3 regions of the Halomonas sp. SL1 genome follow, and region 3 is predicted to be linked to each of the others. Evidence: riboswitches for the same ligand, from Rfam matches in the RefSeq annotation. Region 3 holds a riboswitch; each other region holds the start of a gene.
What was found. A riboswitch is a leader RNA that binds a small molecule or an ion and turns the genes downstream of it on or off. The one in region 3 is predicted to bind thiamine pyrophosphate.
Positions count from the first base shown of each region.

Region 1: linked by a shared signal. The riboswitch ahead of thiC (phosphomethylpyrimidine synthase ThiC) and the one ahead of thiM (hydroxyethylthiazole kinase) in region 3 are both predicted to bind thiamine pyrophosphate.
Region 2: linked by a shared signal. The riboswitch ahead of C9J49_RS08925 (sodium:solute symporter) and the one ahead of thiM (hydroxyethylthiazole kinase) in region 3 are both predicted to bind thiamine pyrophosphate.

Region 1 is NZ_PYUQ02000008.1:128,520-135,518, reverse strand. Features, by position in the region: gene C9J49_RS03285 (sugar phosphorylase) at 1-1,356, opposite strand, end outside; gene C9J49_RS03280 (heavy metal translocating P-type ATPase) at 1,517-3,787, shown strand; gene thiC (phosphomethylpyrimidine synthase ThiC) at 3,859-5,748, opposite strand; TPP riboswitch at 5,825-5,944, opposite strand; gene tenA (thiaminase II) at 6,252-6,920, opposite strand.
Region 2 is NZ_PYUQ02000014.1:65,106-72,104, forward strand. Features, by position in the region: gene glaH (glutarate dioxygenase GlaH) at 1-244, opposite strand, end outside; gene C9J49_RS08910 (XRE family transcriptional regulator) at 547-822, shown strand; gene C9J49_RS08915 (hypothetical protein) at 915-1,586, shown strand; gene ilvD (dihydroxy-acid dehydratase) at 1,680-3,368, opposite strand; gene C9J49_RS08925 (sodium:solute symporter) at 3,438-4,826, opposite strand; TPP riboswitch at 4,816-4,928, opposite strand; gene C9J49_RS08930 (hypothetical protein) at 5,041-5,718, shown strand; gene C9J49_RS08935 (hypothetical protein) at 5,844-6,593, opposite strand; gene C9J49_RS08940 (YbaY family lipoprotein) at 6,802-6,999, opposite strand, start outside.
Region 3 is NZ_PYUQ02000031.1:33,343-40,341, reverse strand. Features, by position in the region: gene C9J49_RS16530 (serine hydrolase) at 1-177, shown strand, start outside; gene C9J49_RS16525 (DMT family transporter) at 269-1,144, shown strand; gene thiE (thiamine phosphate synthase) at 1,224-1,844, opposite strand; gene thiM (hydroxyethylthiazole kinase) at 1,834-2,652, opposite strand; TPP riboswitch at 2,685-2,787, opposite strand; gene C9J49_RS16510 (hypothetical protein) at 2,836-3,126, opposite strand; gene C9J49_RS16505 (ATP-binding protein) at 3,237-4,598, opposite strand; gene C9J49_RS16500 (response regulator transcription factor) at 4,595-5,290, opposite strand; gene C9J49_RS16495 (SDR family oxidoreductase) at 5,362-6,180, opposite strand; gene C9J49_RS16490 (TenA family transcriptional regulator) at 6,167-6,859, opposite strand; gene C9J49_RS16485 (AMP-binding protein) at 6,864-6,999, opposite strand, start outside.

The DNA.
Region 1 (6,999 bases), on a different contig from region 3:
CAGCGCGTGCAGATACAGCGCCGGGATGCCCTTGAGGCCGAGCATCAGCTGCTGGCTGCACAGGAAACGCGGCATCTGCCAGGGGTCCGCGCCGCGTCTCGTGCCCTTCATGGCGTCGAACCAGGTGATGTTGATCTCGTAGGGCGAGTCCTCGCCATCGTCCTTGGTGCGCATGCTGACGAAGCCGCCGAAGCGGTGCATCAGCTCGAGCAGCGCCTCGACCTCGTGGTGGGGCAGCCAGCCCTCCAGCGGGCGTACGCCGATGCCGTCGTGGCTGGCGGTAAAGTTGAGGAAGCTGCAGCCCGGGGGCAGTGCGGGCAGGCTGCGCAGCCAGGCCGCCAGGGTGCCGGCCTCGCCACTGGTAAAGGTGTGCAGCAGCAGCGGCGGCAGCGGGAACTGATAGACCAGGTGGGCCTCGTCCGGCGGCGTGCCGTCCTGCTCCAGCCGATCCAGGCCGAAGTAGCTGATGTTCTCGCGGTGCGGCACGTTGGTCTCAGTGAGGATCAGCGTGCCCGGCGCCACGTGATCGGCGATGGCGCGCAGCAGCCGCACGACCTCGTGGGTCTCGGGCAGGTGGATGCAGGAGGTGCCGACCTTCTTCCACAGGTAGGCGATGGCATCCAGGCGGATCACTCGCGCGCCCTGGCAGAGGTAGAACAGCAGGATACCGACGAACTCCAGCAGCACGTCGGGGTTGGCGAAGTTCAGGTCGATCTGATCCTCGGAGAAGGTCGCCCACAGGTGACGGGGCCCGCGGCGGGTCGGCACCTTGACCAGCAGCGGCGAGCTGCGTGGCCGCACCACCGCCGAGAGGTCGGTCTCGGGATCCATCTCGATGAAGTAGTCGCGGCCGGGCTGGTTGCCGCCGAGATAGTCGGCGAACCACAGCGATTCCCGTGAGACGTGGTTGAGCACCAGGTCGACCCCCAGATCGAAGCGACGGGAAAGGCGGCGGACCTGGGGCCAGTCGCCGAGTTTGGGATCGACCTCGCGGTAGTGGATGACCGAGAAGCCATCGTCGCTGCTCCAGGGGAAGAAGGGCAGCAGGTGCACGCCGCTGAAGGTCTCTCCGAGGCGGCCGGCGACGAAGTCGTCGAGGACGTCGAGCGGTGGCTGCTCGCCGTCGACCAGGCTGTCGCCGTAGGCGATCAGCCACTGGTCGCGTTCACTCCACAGCGGACGGGCGGGCGGTGCCTCACCATCCGGGGGCGTCATGGGGGCCTGATGCGCCAGCAGGGTGAACAGCCGGCGCAGCACCTCGTCGGCGCGGGGGCCGTAGAGCATCGTCAGGTGGCGATGGGCGCGCTCATGGAAGGCCTCGGCGCCAAGTGGCGTCGAAAGGGAGGGTGCCGGCATGGCGATCGCCTCTCGTTGGGGGTTTCCTTAAGCATGCAGGCCGCGTGCCAGCTGTCCATGCTGGCGGTGTCGTGCCCGGCGTCATCACCGCTTGAGTCTATAGCGGCTAGAGGCTCTAGGCTGATGCCATGTTTCGATGACGAGCCCCGAGGAGGTCAGGATGGCGCAAGACGCCGCGCAGGAAGCTGAAAAGGGTGCACTCCAGCGACACCAGTGGCGCGTGGAAGGCATGGACTGTCCGAGCTGCGCCGGCAAGATCCGCGGCGCGCTGGAGCGTCTGGATGGCGTGGCTGACGTGAAGGTCTCGGTCATGCAGGGCTCGCTGGCCCTCGATCTGGATACCGGCCGCACGGCGCCCGAGGACGTGGCGTCGCTGGTCGAGCGGTTGGGCTATGGCGTTCGGCGCCAGTCGGCGCAGGACGATGCCGAGGCGCCTTCGGGCGCCGGCTGCTGTGCCGGGCGCGATCATGCCGATCATTTCCGTCGGGGTGATGACGCCTCGCCCCGGCGCTGGCATGCCACCGCCAAGGGGCGGCTGGTGCTGGCCACCGGGGTGGCGCTCGGCGTGGCCACGCTGCTGCGCTTCACCGTCGGAACGGAGGTGGCCCACTGGGCCTTCCTGGCGGCCTGCCTGATCGGACTGGCGCCGGTCGCTCGCCGTGCGGTGAGTGCGGCGCGGGTCGGCATGCCGTTCACCATCGAGATGCTGATGACCCTGGCCGCCGGCGGTGCGCTGATCATCGGCGCCGCCGAGGAGGCGGCCATGGTGGTGCTGCTGTTCGCTATCGGCGAGATCCTCGAGGGCGTGGCCGCGGACCGGGCCCGCTCGGGCATCCGCGCGCTGGCCGATCTGGTGCCTCGCGAGGCACGCCTGGAAGTCGCCCCCGGCGAGACGCGCACGGTGGATGCGGCACATCTGGCGGTCGGCCAGGTGGTGGTGGTGCGCCCCGGCGACCGCATCCCCGCCGACGCCACCATCCTCGAGGGCCGCTCGTCGATCGATGAGTCGCCGGTGACCGGCGAGTCGGTGCCGCGGGACCGGGGCGAGGGCGACGAGGTGTTCGCCGGCTCGATCAACCATGACGGCGTGCTGCGGCTGCGCGTGGCCCGGCCGCCCGAGGACAACACCATCGCACGCATCATCCGGCTGGTGGAGGAAGCCCAGGAGGCGCGGGCGCCCACCGAGCGCTTCATCGACCGCTTCAGCCGCGTCTACATGCCGGCGGTGGTCGGCCTGGCGGTGCTGGTGGCCGTGGTGCCGCCGCTGGCGTTGGGCGGCGAATGGGGCGAGTGGACCTATCGCGCCCTGGCGCTGCTGCTGATCGGTTGCCCCTGCGCGCTGGTGATCTCGGTGCCGGCATCGATCGCCTCGTCGCTCTCCAGCGGCGCCCGGCACGGGCTGTTGCTCAAGGGCGGTGCGGTGATCGAAGCCGCCGCCCGCACCGAGGCGGTCGCCTTCGACAAGACCGGCACCCTGACCGAGGGCCGGCCGCGGGTGACCGATGTGGTGCCGGCAAGCGACGCCGTGGCCGCGCAGGACGTGATCGCCCTGGCCGCGGGCCTGGAGCGCGACGCCAGCCATCCGCTGGCGCAGGCGGTGGTCGCCCATGCGGAGGCGCAGCAGGTCGCGGCCTCAAGGGTCAGCGAGGCCCGGGCGGTGCCCGGGCAGGGCGTCGAGGCGCTGATCGAGGGTCGCCGGGCCTTCGTCGGCGCGCCGCGCCACGTGGCCGATCGCGGCACGCTGGCCGAGGCGCTGGCCGCGCGAATCGAGGAACTCGAGGCCGAGGGCAAGACGGTGATCGTGGCGGTCGAGGACGGCGTGGCGCTGGGGGCCATCGCCCTGCGCGACGAGCCGCGGCCCGATGCCGAGGCCGGCGTGCAGGCGCTGTCGGCGCTGGGCGTGCGCTCGGTGATGCTGACCGGCGACAACGATCGCACCGCCGCGGCCATCGCCGGGCGCCTCGGCATCGAGCGTCGCGCCGGGCTTATGCCGGAGGGCAAGGTCGAGGCGATCCGTGAGCTGGCCGGCCATGAGCGGACGATGATGATCGGTGACGGCATCAACGACGCCCCGGCCCTGGCCAGCGCCCAGGTGGGCGTGGCCATGGGCTCGGGGACCGACGTGGCGCTGGAGACCGCCGACGGCGCGCTGCTGCGCAACCGGGTGGGCGACGCGGCGGCGCTGATCCGGCTGGCGCGGGCGACCATGGCCAACATCCGCCAGAACATCGCCATCGCCCTGGGGCTCAAGGGGCTGTTCCTGGTGACCACCGTGCTCGGCATCACCGGGCTGTGGCTGGCGATCCTGGCCGATACCGGCGCCACCGTGCTGGTCACGCTCAACGCCCTGCGGCTGCTGCGCTTCGCGCCGGGCGGGCGTGACTCGACGGAAGACAACGAGGTCGTTGCTCCCGTGCCCGCGGCAAACTGAACCCGTTTGGCCGCATGAAAAACGCCGCGCCGGCATGCAGCCGGCGCGGCGTTCTGCATCAAGGCGGGAGGTCAGACCTCCTTGTACAGCTCGGCGCCCTGGTCGCGGAACTTCTCGGCCTGTTCGGCCATGCCGCGCTCCACCACGGCGCGGTCGCCTTCGAGGCCGTTGTCGGCCGCGTAGTCGCGAACCTCCTGGCTGATCTTCATCGAGCAGAACTTGGGCCCGCACATGGAGCAGAAGTGGGCCACCTTGGCCGAGTCCTTGGGCAGGGTCTCGTCGTGGTACTCGCGGGCGGTGTCCGGGTCGAGGCCGAGGTTGAACTGGTCCTCCCAGCGGAACTCGAAGCGTGCCTTCGACAGGGCATTGTCACGGCGCTGGGCGGCCGGGTGACCCTTCGCGAGATCAGCAGCATGCGCGGCGATCTTGTAGGTGATGATGCCGGTCTTGACGTCGTCCTTGTTGGGCAGGCCCAGGTGCTCCTTGGGGGTCACGTAGCAGAGCATGGCGCAGCCGTACCAGCCGATCATCGCCGCGCCGATGCCGGAGGTGATGTGGTCGTAGCCCGGCGCGATGTCGGTGGTCAGCGGCCCGAGGGTGTAGAAGGGCGCCTCGTCGCACTCGCGGAGCTGTTTGTCCATGTTCTCCTTGATCAGGTGCATCGGCACGTGACCGGGGCCCTCGATCATCACCTGGACGTCGTGCTCCCAGGCGATGCGGGTCAGCTCGCCCAGGGTCTCGAGCTCGGCGAACTGGGCCTCGTCGTTGGCGTCGGCCACCGAGCCCGGGCGCAGGCCGTCGCCCAGCGAGAAGGCGATGTCGTAGCGCTTGCAGATCTCGCAGATCTCCTCGAAGTGCTCGTAGAGGAAGCTTTCGCGGTGGTGGTAGAGGCACCACTTGGCCATGATCGAGCCGCCGCGGGAGACGATGCCGGTGGTGCGTCTAGCGGTGAGCGGCACGTAGCGCAGCAGCACGCCGGCGTGGATGGTGAAGTAGTCGACGCCCTGTTCGGCCTGCTCGATCAGGGTGTCGCGGAACACCTCCCAGGTCAGGTCCTCGGCCACGCCGTTGACCTTCTCCAGCGCCTGATAGATGGGCACGGTGCCGATCGGCACCGGGGCGTTGCGGATGATCCACTCGCGGGTCTCGTGGATGTTCTGCCCGGTGGACAGGTCCATGATGGTGTCGGCGCCCCAGCGGATACCCCAGGTCATCTTGTCGACCTCGTCCTCGATGGACGAGGTGACCGCCGAGTTGCCGAGGTTGCCGTTGATCTTCACCAGGAAGTTGCGGCCGATGATCATCGGCTCGGATTCCGGGTGGTTGATGTTGTTGGGGATGATGGCGCGGCCGGCGGCCACCTCGTCGCGCACGAACTCGGGGGTGATCTCCTCGGGCAGGCGGGCGCCGAAGGCCTCGCCCGGGTGCTGGTGGCCGAGGATGCGCTCGACCTCTTCGGTGCCCATCGTCTGGCGCTTCTGGTTTTCCCGAATGGCGATGAATTCCATCTCGGGGGTGACGATGCCCTGGCGCGCATAGTGCAGCTGGGTGACGTTCTTCCCTTCCTTGGCCCGGCGGGGCATGCGGGTCAGCTCGAAGCGCAGTGGGGCCAGCATGGGGTCGTTGGCGCGGCGGCGGCCGTACTCCGAGGTCGGGCCGTCGAGGAACTCGGTGTCGTCGCGGGCCTCGATCCAGTCGCGGCGCAGCTCGGGCAGGCCGCGGCGCAGGTCGATGTCGGCCTCGGGGTCGGTGTAGGGGCCGGAGGTGTCGTAGACCAGCAGCGGCGGGTTTTCTTCATCTGCGCCGGAGGTGCGGGTTGGTGACAGGCCGATCTCGCGGAAGGGCACGCGGATATCGGGTCGCGAGCCTTCGACGAAGACCTTGCGCGAGCCGGCCAGCGGGGCCACGGCGGCGGCGTCGACGCGGGCGTTCTCGTTGAGGAAATGGATGGTCTTGCTCATGGTCGTGCTCCCTTGGCTTGAGTGGTTCGTCAGGGAGGACCGTCGGGGAGGACAGGGGCGGCCGACGCCGAGGCGCCGCCGCGTGTCGCTTGATCCCTACGCTGGTCCTAGCCAGTTCAGGTTCAACGGGATCCATGCTCCGGCGCCTCGCGCCGCATGATCTCAGCCGTCTTCAACGGCACCCCGTCAAGCGTGGTGGTGCCCGCCGCTGGGCGGGCCGTGTCATTGCCTTTCTTCTTCCTACCTACTTTTTTTCTATCGTGGGCCAGGGGCCGAGCTGGCGCGGTGCTAGCCGAGCGCCGGGGGCAAGACAAAGCGAGGGTTTTTGCCATGGGTGAGGCGATCCTCGCCGAACGGGCTGGCCATGGATGGCCAGCACTGGTCCTGCAAACGGAGCAGGATGCGAGAGTGCCGCAGGGCAAAAGTTAGCGCCCAGGGATGGGTTCACAGCGCCTCGCGTGGTCTTGTCGCCGGAAAAGCTCGGCAGTCAAGGAAGGTGGAGCTCAGTCCGCGCGATCCAGCCCCATCTGCCAGAAGTCGATCTCCAGCCGGGTAGCGTCGCGGAACAGCCGCGCCAGCTGGTCGAAGCGCGCCGGCGTCACCTCGGCCAGGCGCGCGTCCAGCCAGGCGATCTCGGCGTGCATCGCCCGCTGGAAGTCGTCGCCCTGATACATGGCGATCCAGGCGTCATAGGGGTTGGCGTCGCCGCGCACGGTGAACGGCTGCGCCTCGAGCCAGTTGGCGATCTCGCCGTAGCCCACCAGGCAGGGGGCCAGCGCCACGCGCAGGTCGAGCAGGTCGCCGCGGCTGCCGGCGTCGAGCACGAAGCGGGTGTAGGCCAGGGTAGCGCGGGCCTCGGGCAGCGCCGCCAGGTCGTCTTCGGTGATGCCCCAGTCGCGACAGAAGCCGCGGTGCAGGTCCAGTTCGACGTCGAGGATGGTCTTCAGGCCGTCGAAGGCCTGGCACAGCTCGTCGAGGTCGCGGCTCTTGTAGGCGGCCAGGGCGTAGGCGCGGGCGAAGTGGATCAGGAACAGGTAGTCCTGCTGCAGGTAGTGGCGGAAGGCGTCCGCCTCGAGCGTGCCGGCGCCCAGGGCGCGGACGAAGTCGTGCTCGGTGTAGGCGCGCCAGTCGGCCTGGCAGGCGGCGGTGAGATCACTGAAGCGACGGCCCATCTTGCCTCCGATTCCGATGAGAGCGGATGCCGGAGGGTGCGCACGGGCGTAGCGGAGGCGGTGAGGGAGAGCCGGGGCA
Region 2 (6,999 bases), on a different contig from region 3:
CCGGCTGCAGGGTGTTGCCACACAGGTCGTCGAGGAGCTTCGCCACCCGGAAGCGCAGCATCGACTTGTACTCCAGTGCCTGCACCGGCCACTCGGCCACGGCCTCGACGAAGGCCGTGACCACCTCGCGGGAGAAGGTCATCTGCAGCAGGCGCGGCGACTGGGCCGACGGCGTCAGGGTGAAGCCCTGCAGGTCGGCGGGCAGCGGCATGGCGAGTTCGGGGATCCGGGTCAGCGCGGTCATCGGGAGGCTCCAGGGCGTCGAGGGTCGATGAATCAAAAATATCTACATTTTTATAAAACATCAACAAATTCCCGTCGTCCCTGCATCTTCCCCGCGCCCGGACATTCCGACCACAGACCAAAAACACCGGGGATTCAACCGCATCGGAGACCGCGCTTTGCCCTGTCCGCCCCTGGCCTTGCCATCCCCGCCATCGGCCGATTCAGCGGGCAATGAATCTTGCGCCATCCGCCTTTCGACCACTGGCGAAACGCGTCAAAAGGCTTCATGCTGTAGCGGTCGATTCTGTCCTGTGGAGCATCATGAGCACGGCAAGCCCATCCAACGCGGAAATCCTCGACCCTCCGCGACGATGCCCTGACCTCGACGTCAGGGACCTGGAACAACGTACGCGCCTCATGCGCATCATCACTCGGCTGATCGCCGTATCGGATCTCGGCAACCGCGAGATCGCCCGTCGCGCGGGCCTGCCGATGCAGAAGATCAGCGACCTTCTCGCCGGACGCCTGGAGCAGCTCACCCTCGACGAGCTACAGGCACTGCGCAGCACCATCGACCACGAACTCACGCCGCCCTAGCCGTCAGGCGACCCGCTCGCCCGCGCACTGGGCCCGGGCCGGTCTCGCCGGCCCTTCCACCTCATGGATTCGAGAGATCAGGGAGAATCCCGATGCGCCACCTCGTGACCGGCCTGCTGCTGGCCGCCTCGCTGCCCGCCCTGGCCGATGGCCAGGCCACCCTCGAGAGCCGCTCCGACCAGGGCACCGCCACCATGGAAGTCCGCTGGGCGGGCGATGACCTGCGCATGGACTTCCCCCGGCAGGCCCAGGCGGGCTTCATGCTGCTCAAGGACGGCAACGGCTACATGGTCACCCGGATGCAGGGCCAGACCCTGGTCATGGACATGGCCCGCCTCAAGCAGATGGCCGAGAGCATGGGCGGCGATCAGGCCATGGCCGGCGTGACCAGCCAGCAGGCCGACTCGGTCGAACGGCTCGAGGCCACCGGCGAACGCGAGATCATCGCCGGCCTGGAGGGCGAGGTCTATGCGCTGACGTGGACCGACAAGGCCGGCAACGCCCATGACGACACCCTGGTGCTGAGCGACGACGATCAGGTACGTGAGCTGATGCGTGCCTTCCACGCCTATCAACGCACCATGACCGGCGAATCCGACCCGATCGCCTCGGCGCTGGAGGAAGAGGGGCTCGGCATGCTGCGCTTCGGCGACCGCTTCCGCATCGCCTCGCTGTCCGACGAGGCCCCAGCGGCAAGCGCCTTCGAGCTGCCCGAGGACGCCATGAGCATGGAAGACATGATGAACCAGGCGCTCTCCCAGTAAGCCGACGGCCGCAGGGCACGCCCTGCCCGAAAGCACGAACGGCGCCGCCCCGAGGGGCGGCGCCGTCGCGTCTCGGGGCCCTGCCGGGGCGAGCTAGTCGGGGCGGTCGGTCACCGCCCCGGTCGAGGCGGAGCTGACCATCCGCGCGTACTTGGCCAGTACCCCGCGGGTGTAGCGCGGCGCCGGCCGCTGCCAGGCGGCATGGCGTCGTTCGAGTTCCTCGACGGTGAGCGCGACATCGAGGGTGTCGGCCTCGGCATCGATGGTGATGGTGTCGCCATCCTCGAGCAGCGCCAGGGGGCCGCCGTCGAAGGCCTCCGGCGTCACGTGGCCGACCACGAAGCCGTGACTGCCGCCGGAGAAGCGGCCGTCGGTGATCAGCGCCACCTCGCTGCCGAGTCCGCGCCCCATGATCGCCGAGGTCGGGGTCAGCATCTCGCGCATGCCGGGCCCGCCGCGGGGCCCCTCGTAGCGGATCACCACCACGTCGCCGGCCACCACGCTGCCGTCGTTGATGCGCGCCTGGGCCTCCTCCTCGGAGCCGAACACCCGGGCCCGGCCGGAGAAGCGCGTGCCCTCCTTGCCGGTGATCTTGGCCACCGCGCCCTCCGGGGCCAGGTTGCCGTGCAGCACGCGCAGGTGGCTCTGGGCCTTCAGCGGCGCCTCGAGGGGCGCGATGATCGCCTGCCCCTCGGGGTAAGGCACGACCTCGGCCAGGTTCTCGGCCAGGGTGGCGCCGGTCACGGTCAGGCAGTCGCCATGCAGCAGCCCGGCGTCGAGCAGGGTCTTCATCAGCGGCTGGATGCCGCCGATCTCGACCAGCTCGCTCATCATGTACTGGCCGCTGGGCCGCAGGTCGGCGAGCACCGGCACCCGCTTGCCGATCGCCGTGAAGTCGTCGAGGGAAAGCGACACGCCGATGGCGTCGGCCATGGCGATCAGGTGCAGCACCGCATTGGTGGAGCCGCCCAGGGCGATCACCACGGTGATGGCGTTCTCGAAGGCCTCGCGGGTCATGATGTCCGAGGGCGTGATGTCGCGCTCGAGCAGGGTCAGCACCGCCTCCCCCGCCGCCCGGCTGTCGTCGCGCTTGGTCTGGGACACGGCGTTCTGCGCCGAGCTGCCGGGCAGGCTCATGCCCAGCGCCTCGATGGCCGAGGCCATGGTGTTGGCGGTGTACATGCCGCCGCAGGCACCGGGCCCGGGAATCGCCGTCTCCTCGATCCGCTTGACGTCGATGAGGTCGAGATCGCCGCGGCTGTGGGCGCCCATGGCCTCGAACACCGAGACGATGTCGGTGTGCCCCTCGCCGGGCAGGATGGTGCCGCCGTAGACGAAGACGCTGGGCCGGTCGAGCCGCGCCAGGCCGATCAGGCAGCCGGGCATGTTCTTGTCGCAGCCGCCGATGGCCACCAGGCCATCGAAGCCCTCGCAGCCGGCCACCGTCTCGATGGAATCGGCGATCACCTCCCGCGACACCAGTGAATACTTCATGCCCTCGGTGCCGTTGGCGATGCCGTCGGAGATGGTGATGGTGTTGAAGATCACGCCCTTGCCGCCGGCCGCATCGGCACCAGCGCTGGCCTGCTCGGCGAGCTCGCCGATGTGGCTGTTGCAGGGCGTGACGCGGCTCCAGGTGGACGCAATGCCCACCTGGGGCCTGGTGAAGTCGGCGTCGTTGAAGCCCACCGCGCGCAGCATGGCGCGGCTGGCCGACTTGCCGACGCCGTCCACCACCGGGGCGGAATGGCGGCGGCGGGGATCCTGTGGCGTGTCACTCATGGCGCGGCTCCTCCGTCAGGTCGGGATGACCTTCAGAGGGTGGCCGTCATCCGCCGGCCTGGCAACCGTTCAGGCCGTACGCCGCACCGCGGCCGGGCGCCACCAGGCCACCAGCAGCGCCACCGCGCTGGAGGCCAGAAGCGCACCGAGGAAGGGCGGCAGGGTCGGCACCCCGCCGGGAAAGCTCGCCGCCAGCAGGCCATCGAGGGCACTGCCCGAGGCGACCCACCCCGGCAGCACCGCGCCCGCCAGCCCGGCGAGACCGCCGGCCAGCGCCGCCATGGCGCTCATCCGCGCCCACAGCCCCAGCAGCACCGGCACCACGATGGCCGCGCACAGCAGATCGGCGATCAGGAACAGTCGCAGCACCGAGAGCCCCTGCAGGGCGATCGCCACCACCGGCACCATCAGCGCCACGGTGACCCACCGCGCCGCCCTGAGCGACAGGCCGCGACGGCCGCTGCCGGCCACCACCAGCGAGGCGATGCCGTTCTGCAGGGTATCGACGCTGGAGGCCACCAGGGTCACCGCCAGCACCAGCGCCGGCAGCGCCAGCCAGCCCGGCGCCTCGGCGAGCAGCGCGAAGAACGGGATCGGCGGCTCGCCCAGCGACACGCCCGCCATGGCGGCCAGCATGCCGAGGCCGCCGACCACCGCCACCACCAGCACGGTGATGCCGCCGCCCAGCCAGGCGCCGCGCCCCAGCGCCCGGTCGTCCCGGGCCGCCCACACCCGCTGCCAGTAGCCCTGATGGAAGAGGTTGGCCGCGGTCACCGCGATCACCAGCGTCAGCGCCACGGACAGGGCATCCGCGGCGGGGATCGACGGCAGCGCGGCCTCGGCCGGCAGCTCGGGCAACCGGGCCAGCGCCACGCCGCCCACCACCCCCAGCAGGGCCAGCAGCAGCCAGGCCTGCCAGCGGTCGGTGGCCAGGCTCGCACGCAGCCCGCCCAGCGCGGTGTAGAGCAGGGTCGCCACCGCCACGCCGACCACCACCAGCGCCACCGGGACGTCCGACAGCAGCCCGGTGATGGCGCCGATGGCGGTCAGCTCGGCGGCCAGGAAGCAGCCCATGTACAGCACCGAGACCAGCGCCACCCAGCGGCGGATGCCGGCGCCGAAACAGGCCTCGGCGTACTCGCCGATGCTGCGCCCCTCCGGCAGGCGACGGCGGATGGCCGGGCCGAAGGCGCCGAGCACGATGAACGGCAGCGCCGAGCCGATGGCATAGCCGGCCAGACCCAGCGGGCCGACGAAGGCGCCGATCTCGGGCGGCGCGAAGAGGATCCAGGCCCCCATGCCGGAGGCCAGGAAGGAGAGCCCCAGGGTCGGGGCCGACTGGGAGTTGCGGGCGGTAACGTAGTCGTCGAGCGGGCCGTCGGCCCGGCGGGCACGCAGGCCCAGAACGGTGAAACACAAAAGCGCCGCGCCAAGCACGGCTGACGTCAGATAAGGCATGTCGCACTTCCTCCGCCGGTGTGAACCGGATCAGGTTCCAGGGTCAGCGACGCACGCTCTCTCAGCCCCGCCGATGCCGGCGAGACTCCCCTGGCGACAGTGAATGGATTGTAGTGGCGATCCTCAAGACAGGGCCAAAATGGCCGATATCCGGATTGCCACGCCAGCATGACACATCCTTCCCGCCATTCGAACAACCAGCCCGGACCCCGCCATGCCGTTTACCGAAGCCAAGGAACACGCCCCCGGTTGCCTGCACCGGATCTTCGCCGAGCCCTACGCCGCCTTCGACAACGGCGTCCCCGAGCGCCAGCTGCACCTGCGCATCGCCCTCCAGGCGCTGCTGGAGGCGCCGATGCGCGAAGGGCGACTGACGCTCAGGGTGATCCACGGCTGGGAGAACGGCGGCTGCGCCCCCGAAGACCTGCGACATGGCGACCATGCGCTGGGCAAGACGGCCGACCTGCGTGCGATCGCCGAGCGCTACCAGCAGGCGCTGGACCGTCTCGCCCCGCTGCCGGGCGAGGCCGACAGCCTGCTCGCCGAGCCGCTGGCCAGTGCCATCGCCGGCGCCGAGGCCGACGGCCTCGAGGTCGACTCAGAGACTCGAGACAACCCGGCCCGCTGGCCGGCGTTTCCCCGCGGCCTGTCGCTGTATACCTTCTTCAAGGTCTATCACCGCCTGACCTACGGCGAGGACGAGGCCTACCGCTCGATCCGCTGCAATACGCCCGAGGGCAGCCGCGAGATCCACGAATTCCATCTGGAGGAAGGCGAATTCGCCATCGTTCGCCCCGCCGCCGACGAACCCGGCGAGTGCGTGCTGGTGCTGCACGTGGGCCAACTGGAACCGCTGAGCGAGCTGCTGGAGATGGCCCATATCCGCCCCTAGGCGATACCGGAGCGGGGCCTCAGGAGGAGGCAGAAGCTTCCATGGAAGGGGCCAGGATCGCCTGAGACGTCATTGATCTTTAGCGCTTCGGAGGCGACCAGCGGCCCCCTACTCACCGCTGCCGTTCAAGGCAACAGCAGCTTCGCGGTGAGGTTGAGGGTGTCCGAGGCGCTCACCCCCTCGTCGTAGAAGTTGTGCTCATAGCTGGCCGTGAACTGCACCGGATACTCCTGAATCCTCACCAGCTTGTTGAGCGCAACGCCCAGGGGCAGGCTCACCCAATCATGCTGCTCCCAGTCATAGGTGATCGACATGTCGGAGGCCCCCGCCGACCAACCATTCCCGAGGCTGTAGTTCACGATCGGCTGCACGATCGAGATATTCACGTCGCGGTAGTCGTCGTCTCCCGCCACCGTGAACACGTTCTGGTTGAACAGCCCCCATATCCCCCAGGGTTGGCTGGCCACGAAGCCCACGGCGGGACCGAGGCCCCATTTCTCGGCGCTCAGGCCGTCTTCCCCGGTCGGCAACAGCGCTACCGCACCCACGCCGAATCGCCCCCATGACCGGTCGAAGGTCACCAGGTCGAAGAGTGTCATGTCGGACCAGCCGCTCGAGTCATTCGGCGAGTCGGTCACGTAAGGCGCGGTGAGCCGGAAGATGTTGCTGGAGTCGCCCAGCGAGAACGGAATGGCGGCGCGGAACTGCATGCGGTTTCCGTCCTCGTCGTCGAGGTTGTGGTACCGGTACGTGTAGAAGTCCTGCAGCTGGAAGGCCATGACGGAGGCCGTCGGATCATTGGCTTCCGAGCCCAGGCCATCTTGCTGAGCGCTGGCTATCCCCGGGGAAAACATGGCAAAGAAGGTGGCGATCATCAGTGCATTTCGTGCAAGCATCCGTGGCTCCCTGGTCTCCGGTTTTCTTTCCCCATGCCCGGATAGGCATGCCCACAGCAGGCAGGCACGTTTCATGTCCGCAGACGTGGCACCCGTGATGCCCCACGGATGGCTCGCTGGCGCACCTGCAGAGCCAAAGCCGAAGGAAACTCGCGAGGGGGGAAATCTCCCTCGGCCCCAGCAACGCTTACTGCCGCGAGACCCTGATGCGCACGGGGTCGGCCGCCTCGCCGGCGAAGGGATCAACGTGCTCCGTACTGGTGAACAGCAGCTCACCGTCGTGAACGATCCGTGCCCGCAGTCCGTAAGTCATGCGCTCGTCGATGGCCTGAGGATCATAGACCAGCCGGAACGGATAAGGGGGCTGGGCGCCCTCGACGGTGTA
Region 3 (6,999 bases):
GCCGCGGCCCGACTGGCCGCGGAGCTGGATGACGCCCGGGTCGACGTGCCCTGGGTGGCGCAAGCCGGCGTCTACCGGGCGCGGTTGGTCGATCTGGGCGAGCGCCAGGCCCGCAGCGCCTGCCAGCGTCTCCAGTCCCAGGGCATGGACTGCATGGTGGTCCAGGCCTCGCTCTGACCCTCGGTTCCGGCCCCTCTCACCGCCCCGACGGTCAGGCCGTCGGGGCGGTGTCGTTTCCCCTCCCTCGACGCGCGCACGGAGGCGCTGCATGGCTCCCTCTCTGAAAGGCATCCTGTTCATGTGCGGCGGCGTGCTGTGTCTGGCCCTGGGCGATGCCCTCACCAAGTGGCTGGGCGCGGTGCATTCGCCGCTGCAGATCATCTTCTTCCGCACCCTGGTGTCGCTGCCGCTGATCGTGCTGATCGCGCGCTTCAATGGCGGCCTGCGCACCCTCGGCACGCGGCGTCCGGGCGTGCACCTGCTGCGCGGCCTGATCTTCACCGCCACCATGATCACCTTCATGTGGGGGCTGGTGCTGCTGCCGCTGGCCACCGCCACGGCGATCGCCTTCGCCGCGCCGCTGTTCGTGACGCTGCTGTCGGTGCCCTTGCTCGGCGAGCGGGTCGACCGTCCGACCTGGCTGGCCACGCTGCTCGGCTTCGTCGGGGTGCTGGTGGTGGTGCGGCCCGGGGCGGCCGGTTTCCAGCCCGCCATGCTGGTGGTGGTCGCCGCGGCGCTGTTCTATGCCCTGACCATGATCACCGCGCGCCGCTACGGCGAAGGGGAGCACCTCTGGGCCATGGTCTTCTACACCACCCTGGTGCCCTGCCTGGCCGCCTCCCTGACCCTGCCCTGGGTCTGGCAGGCCCCGGCGCCGCTGCACTGGCTGGGCTTCCTGGGCGCTGGCGTGCTCGGCGTCGGCGCCATGGTGGGCCTGACCCAGGCCTTCCGCTACGCCCCGGCGGCCATTGCCGCGCCCTTCGACTACACGGCACTGCTGTGGGCGACCCTGCTGGGCTGGGGCTTCTGGGGCGAGATGCCCGACCCCTGGGTGTTCGCCGGCGGCAGCCTGATCATCGCCAGCGGCCTGGCCATCGCCTATCAGGAGCGGCGCGTCGCGCTGAACCGGCGGCCTTCCCTGTGACGCAGGTCGCGTCGGCGACCCGGCGGCCCCGCGCTCTTTCGCGCGGGGCCGCCTGCGTTCGGGGCTGGCCGTTCAGGCGTCAGCGGTGGAACGGCGGGAAGGCGCGGGCGGCGGCCTCCGGGTCCGGGGTGCCGCAGATCGCCGAGACCACCGCCAGGCCGCCGGCACCGGCGCGGCGCACCGCCTCGACGTGCTCGACCTTGAGCCCGCCGATCGCCACCGTGGGCAGCGGGCTGGCGGCGGCCAGCGCCGCCAGGCCGTCGACGCCCAGCGGCGCGGCATGGTCCTGCTTGGTGGCCGTGGCGAACACCGGGCCGAGGCCCAGGTAGTCGAGGCGCCCGGCGTCCAGCCGTGCCAGCTGTTCGTGGGTCTGCACCGAGAGGCCGAGGATGGCGTCCGGGCCCAGCGCGGCACGGGCATCGGCGACCTCGCCGTCGTCCTGGCCGATGTGCAGGCCGTCGGCCCGACTGGCCAGCGCGACCTCGAGGCGGTCGTTGATGATCAACGGCACGCCGCTGCCGGCCAGGGCAGCCTTCAGGCGCCGGGCCAGCGGGATCATCTCGGCGTCGGCGGCGTGCTTGTCGCGCAGCTGGACGACGCTGACGCCGCCGCGCACCGCGGCCCGTACGGTCTGCTCCACGCCGAGGGCGGCGCACAGCTCGGGGTCGGTGACCAGGTAGAGGGACAGATCAAGGCGCATCGGTGAGCTCCAGGTGGATACGGTCGGCCAGCGGCGTAGCGAGGGTGTCGGGATCGAGGGCATAGAGGGCGTCGAGGAAGGCCACGGCGAAGCTGCCGGGGCCGGCGGCGGTCTCGGCGGCGATCTCCCCGGCCGCGGCGTAGGCGGTCAGCGCCGCTACGGTGGCCTCGAACGGATCCTCGGCGCCGGCCAGGAAGGCGCCGACCACGCCGGTCAGGGCGCAGCCCATGGTGGTGACGCGAGGCATCAGCGCATGGCCGCCGCAGACCCGCGTCAGGCGTCGGCCGTCGGTGACCAGGTCGACCTCGCCGGTGACCGCCACCACGGTGGCATGCTCGCGGGCCAGCGCCACGGCGGCGCGCTCGGCGCTGTCGGCGCTGTCGGTGCTGTCCACGCCGCGCCCGCCGCCGCCCTGTCGGGCCAGCGCCAGGATCTCCGAGGCGTTGCCGCGGATCGCGGTCGGCCCCAGCGCCAGCAGCCGGGCGCCGGCCTGGCGACGAAAGCGGGTGGCGCCCACCGCCACCGGGTCGAGCACCCAGGGCGTGTCGGCGTCATTGGCGGCGCGGGCGGCGTCGTCCATGGCGTCGAGCCAGTGGGGCGAGAGGGTGCCGATGTTCAGCGTCAGGGCGGTGGCCAGGCCGGCGAACTCGGCGGCCTCCTCGCGGGCGTGGACCATGGCGGGCGAGGCGCCCAGCGCCAGCAGCGCGTTGGCCATGAAGTTCATCGCCACGTGGTTGGTGATGTTGTGAACCAGCGGGGTGGTGCGGCGCACGCGCGCCAGATGCGGCGCGGGATCGAGGGAATGCATCGGGCCTCCTGGCGACGGGAGGCGCGGCCACCGAGGGAGCCGGCACGACTCCCTCCGCCGGCATTATCCGGGTCAGGTAGTGAGGGTGCCTCTCAGCCGCGGCGGATCATCGCCCCGGCGCCCCTGTCGTCGGGCCTCACTATCGCCCTTCGTCCGATGCATGTAAAGCCGGCGGGCGTCGCCTCAGGCGGCCAGCTGGAGCACGGCCAGGGTCAGCAGGCTGGCCTGGGAGACGCTCTGGAGATCGGCGCTCATGCCGTTGCCTTCCTCCTCGGGTTCGAGGCGCATCGCCGCGTTCAGGGGGCGAAGCAGCAAGGCGGCGCCGGCGGCCAGGGCGACCAACGCCAGCGGCAGGCTACCCACGCCCCAGGGGCTGATCAGCCATTCGACGACGAGCAGCAGCACGCCGCCCAGGGCCAGCCACAGGGGGCGGCGCAGGGCGGCGTCGAGAGAGGTCGGGGGCATGGCGTGCATGTCGATGTCTCCTTTCCGGTTGTCGTTGGGCGATTCAGCCCACCACCGTAACGGCGTTGGCTTAAAGTCGGCTTACACCAACGCTAAGGGAGCGACATGACGATGCCGTGTCAGGCGCGGGGCAGCCGCACGCTCACGCGCAGCCCGCCGCCGGGGGCGTCGCCCAGCGTCAGGCGGCCGCCGTGGCGCTGTACCAGACGGTCGACGATGGACAGTCCGAGGCCGGCCCCGGCTCCCGCACCGCCGCGGTGGAAGCGCGCCAGCGCCTGCTGGCGGCCGTCCTCGGGGATGCCGGGACCGCTGTCGTCCACCCGCAGCACCAGCACTCGCTCTTCCGCCGTCAGTGCCACGTCGATGCGGCTGCCGGCGGGGGAGTGACGGATGGCGTTGCCGACCAGGTTCTTGATCAGGGTGGTGACGGCGCCGGGCTCGGTGGTCAGCGCCCAGTCTGCCGCCTCGTCGGCCTCCAAGTGCAGGCTCTGGTCGTGGTCGGTGGCCAGCGGCATCAGCTCGGCCAGCGACTCGCGCACCTCGTGCAGCAGGTCGATGCGCTGATCCGGGGCGCCTTCCTGCTCCGGGTCCAGGCGTGCCAGGGTCAGCAGCTGGCCGACCAGCCGGGTGGCGCGGGCCAGGCCGTCGCGCAACAGGGTCAGCGCCTCGCGCCGATCCGCCGGATCCTCGGTGGCCAGGGCGTTCTGGGCGTGCAGGTCGAGCACCGTCAGCGGGGTGCGCAGCTCGTGGGCGGCATCGGCGATGAAGCGCTTCTCGCGGGCCCGCAGGGTGCGGATCCGCGCCAGCAGGCCGTTGAGGGCGCCGACGATGGTGGCCAGCTCGCGGGGCAGTGGGTCGTCGGGCAGTGGGTTCAGGCGCTGGGGGTCGCGGGCTTCGATCTGGGCGGCCAGCCGTGACAGCGGCCGCAGCCCCCAGCCGATCGCCCACCACAGCAGCACCGCCAGTGCCGGCAGGCCCACGAGGTCCGGTACCAGGGTGCGCAGGGCGATGCCCCGGACCAGCTCGCCGCGCACGTCGCCGCGCTCGCCGACCAGCACCCGCAGGTCGTCGCCGCCGAGGACGAAGACGCGCCACTCGCGTCCGTCCAGGGTCGCGTCGCCGTAGCCGGCACGACGCTCGGTGAACGGCGCGGTCGGCGCGCCGGCGGAGCGCAGCAGCAGCCGCTCGTCGCGCCAGACCTGGAAGGCCACCTCGCCCTCGTAGCGGTGGCCGCCGTCGGTGCCCGGCGTGTTGCGGCGCAGGGCGTCGTCGAGGCTCGCCAGCAGCGCCTCGCGCCGGGCCTCGGGCAGCGGCGTGCGCACCAGGCCTTCCAGCAGCCGGGCCTGCTGGGCCAGGCGGGCGTCGAACAGCGCCGCCACTTCGCGGGCGGCGTCGCGATAGCTGGTCACGCCGATCGCCAGCATGCACAGCGCGACCACCAGCAGCGCGATGCCCAGGGTGCGGCGGCGGATGGAGCTCATGGGATCCTGTTCCCGGGTGCCTCGTCCGCCGGGGCCTTGTCCATGATGTAGCCGATGCCGCGCAGGGTGCGGATCAACTCCGGGGCCAGCTTCTTGCGCAGGTGGTGAACGTGGACCTCGATGGCGTTGCTCTCCACGTCCTCGTCCCAGCCGTAGAGCAGGCGGGCTAGGGTGTCGCGGGTGAAGGCGTGGCCCGGGTGGCTGAGGAATTCCTGCAGCAGGGTGAACTCGCGGCGCGACAGCGTGACCGGCTGGCCCTGGTAGGTGACGCGGCGGTTCTCCGGGTCGAGCACCACGCCGCGGTGGCGCAGCTCGCTGCTGACCAGGCCCTGGCTACGGCGCATCAGGGCGCGCAGCCGTGCCTTGAGCTCGTCGACCTCGAAGGGTTTGGTCAGGTAGTCGTCGGCCCCGGCATCCAGGCCCTGGATGCGCTGCTCGATGCCGTCGCGGGCGGTCAGCACCAGCACCGGCACGCGATGGCCGCCGCGGCGCAGCCGCGTGAGCAGGTCGATGCCGTCGAGCCGGGGCAGGCCCAGGTCGAGGATGACGGCATCGAAGGGCTCCTCGTCGCGCAGGGCGTTGAGGGCCTCGATACCGTCGCCGAGGATGTCGACGGTGTAGTGCTCGGGTTTCAGCGCCAGGCGAATGCCCGACGCCAGGCTGGGATCGTCTTCCACCAGCAGTATGCGCATGGGCCTTCCTTGTCGGTGCTCCGGTCATGCCGATACTCGCCTCGAAGGCCGCGCCTGTCGACCCTGGCGGCTCAGGGTGGCGGGGTGATGAAGCGGCGGATGGTGGGCAGCTGGCGGCGCAGGGCGCGATCGATCAGCCCCGGCCACAGGGCGTTGAGCCGGGCGAAGATCGGCTCGGCGCGGCCCAGCCGGGTCTCCTTGCGACCGCGTTCGATGGCGCGGCGGATCTGGACGGCCACTGTTTCCGGGGCGTCCATGGCGTTGCCCAGCGCCCGGTTCATCTCCTCCATGGCCGGGGCGTTCATGGCGGTGCGGGTGGCCCGCGGGGCGATGTAGTGCACCGCGATCGGCGAGTCCGACAGTTCGCGGCGCAGCGCCTGGGTGAAGCCGTAGAGCGCGAACTTGGTGGCGCAGTAGGCGGCCTGGCCGGGATAGCCGATATGGCCGAAGGCCGAGCCGACGTTGACCACCAGGCCCTGCTCGGCGCGGCACAGCCGGGGCAGCAGGGCGCGGGTCAGCTGCAGGGTGGCGGTCAGGTTGACCGTCACCAGGCGCTCGATGGCCTCGTCGTCGGCGTCCTTGAACAGCTCGGCGCGGTTGGCGCCGGCGGCGTTGATCAGCATGGTGCACTCCAGCCGTTCGGCGGCCGCCACCAGCCGGGCGCGATCCTCGGTGCGGGTGAGGTCGGCGGCCTGGGTCGTGATCTGGCCGGGATGCCGTCGGCACAGCCGCTCCAGGGCCTCGGCGTCGCGGCCGGTGACCAGCAGCTGGGCGCCGGCGGCGGCGAGTTCGTCGACCAGCGCCTGGCCGATGCCGCCGCTGGCGCCGGTGATCAGCACCCGCTGGCCGGGCCAGCCCTGGGTGAGATAGTGCGGTTCAGACCAGCGCATCGGTCAGCCCCCGGGCGGCTTCGCCCCCCGTGCAGCGGGCGGTGACGCCCCGGAACATGGCGCCGTAGAGGCGATAGACCATGCGCGCACCTTCGATCACCGCGTTCAGATCGTCCTCCTCCAGGCGGTCGATCAGCGTCTCGAAGAAGGCCAGGTGGCCGATATCGAGGCTGCCGTGGGAGCTCAGGTAGCGCACGGCGTTGTCGGGCAGACCGAGGCTCGCCTGGAGCTGTTCGGCGGCGCGGGTGGCCACCGCGGTGCTGGTGCCCTCGAGCACCTGGACCATGCCGAAGAAGACCACCGGATTGCCGTGCTCGATCCGGTCGCGCACGTAGGCCACCATCAGCGTCGTGGCCGGGTCGGGCGAGGCGGCGGCCGCCGCCTCGGGGTCGCCGCCGGCGGCGCGGATGTCGTCGAGGATCCACTGCTCGTGGCCGTATTCCTCCTCGACGTACTCCACCAGGGCGCCGCGCAGCCAGCCCAGCCGGTCGGGCAGGCGGGCGCCGCAGGCCATCATCAGCGGCACCGTGAAGCGCACGTGGTGGTAGGCCTGGCCGAGGAAGGCCAGGTACTCGTCGCGCCCGACCTCGCCCTGCATGGCGCGGGTCATCATGGGCGTGTCGAGCAGCCATTCGCGCTCGGCGCGGGTGGCGTCCTGCAGGCGTTGATAGGCACTCATGGGGTCACTCCTCGGTGGTCGTGATGGGGCGAACTCGATAGGTCGGCCGCGATGCGTCGGTCGTGGTGACATTCGCGCCGGGGCGGGTCAGCCAGTCCCGGTAGGCGGCCAGGATGGCCTCGCGGCGCAGGCGGCCGTTG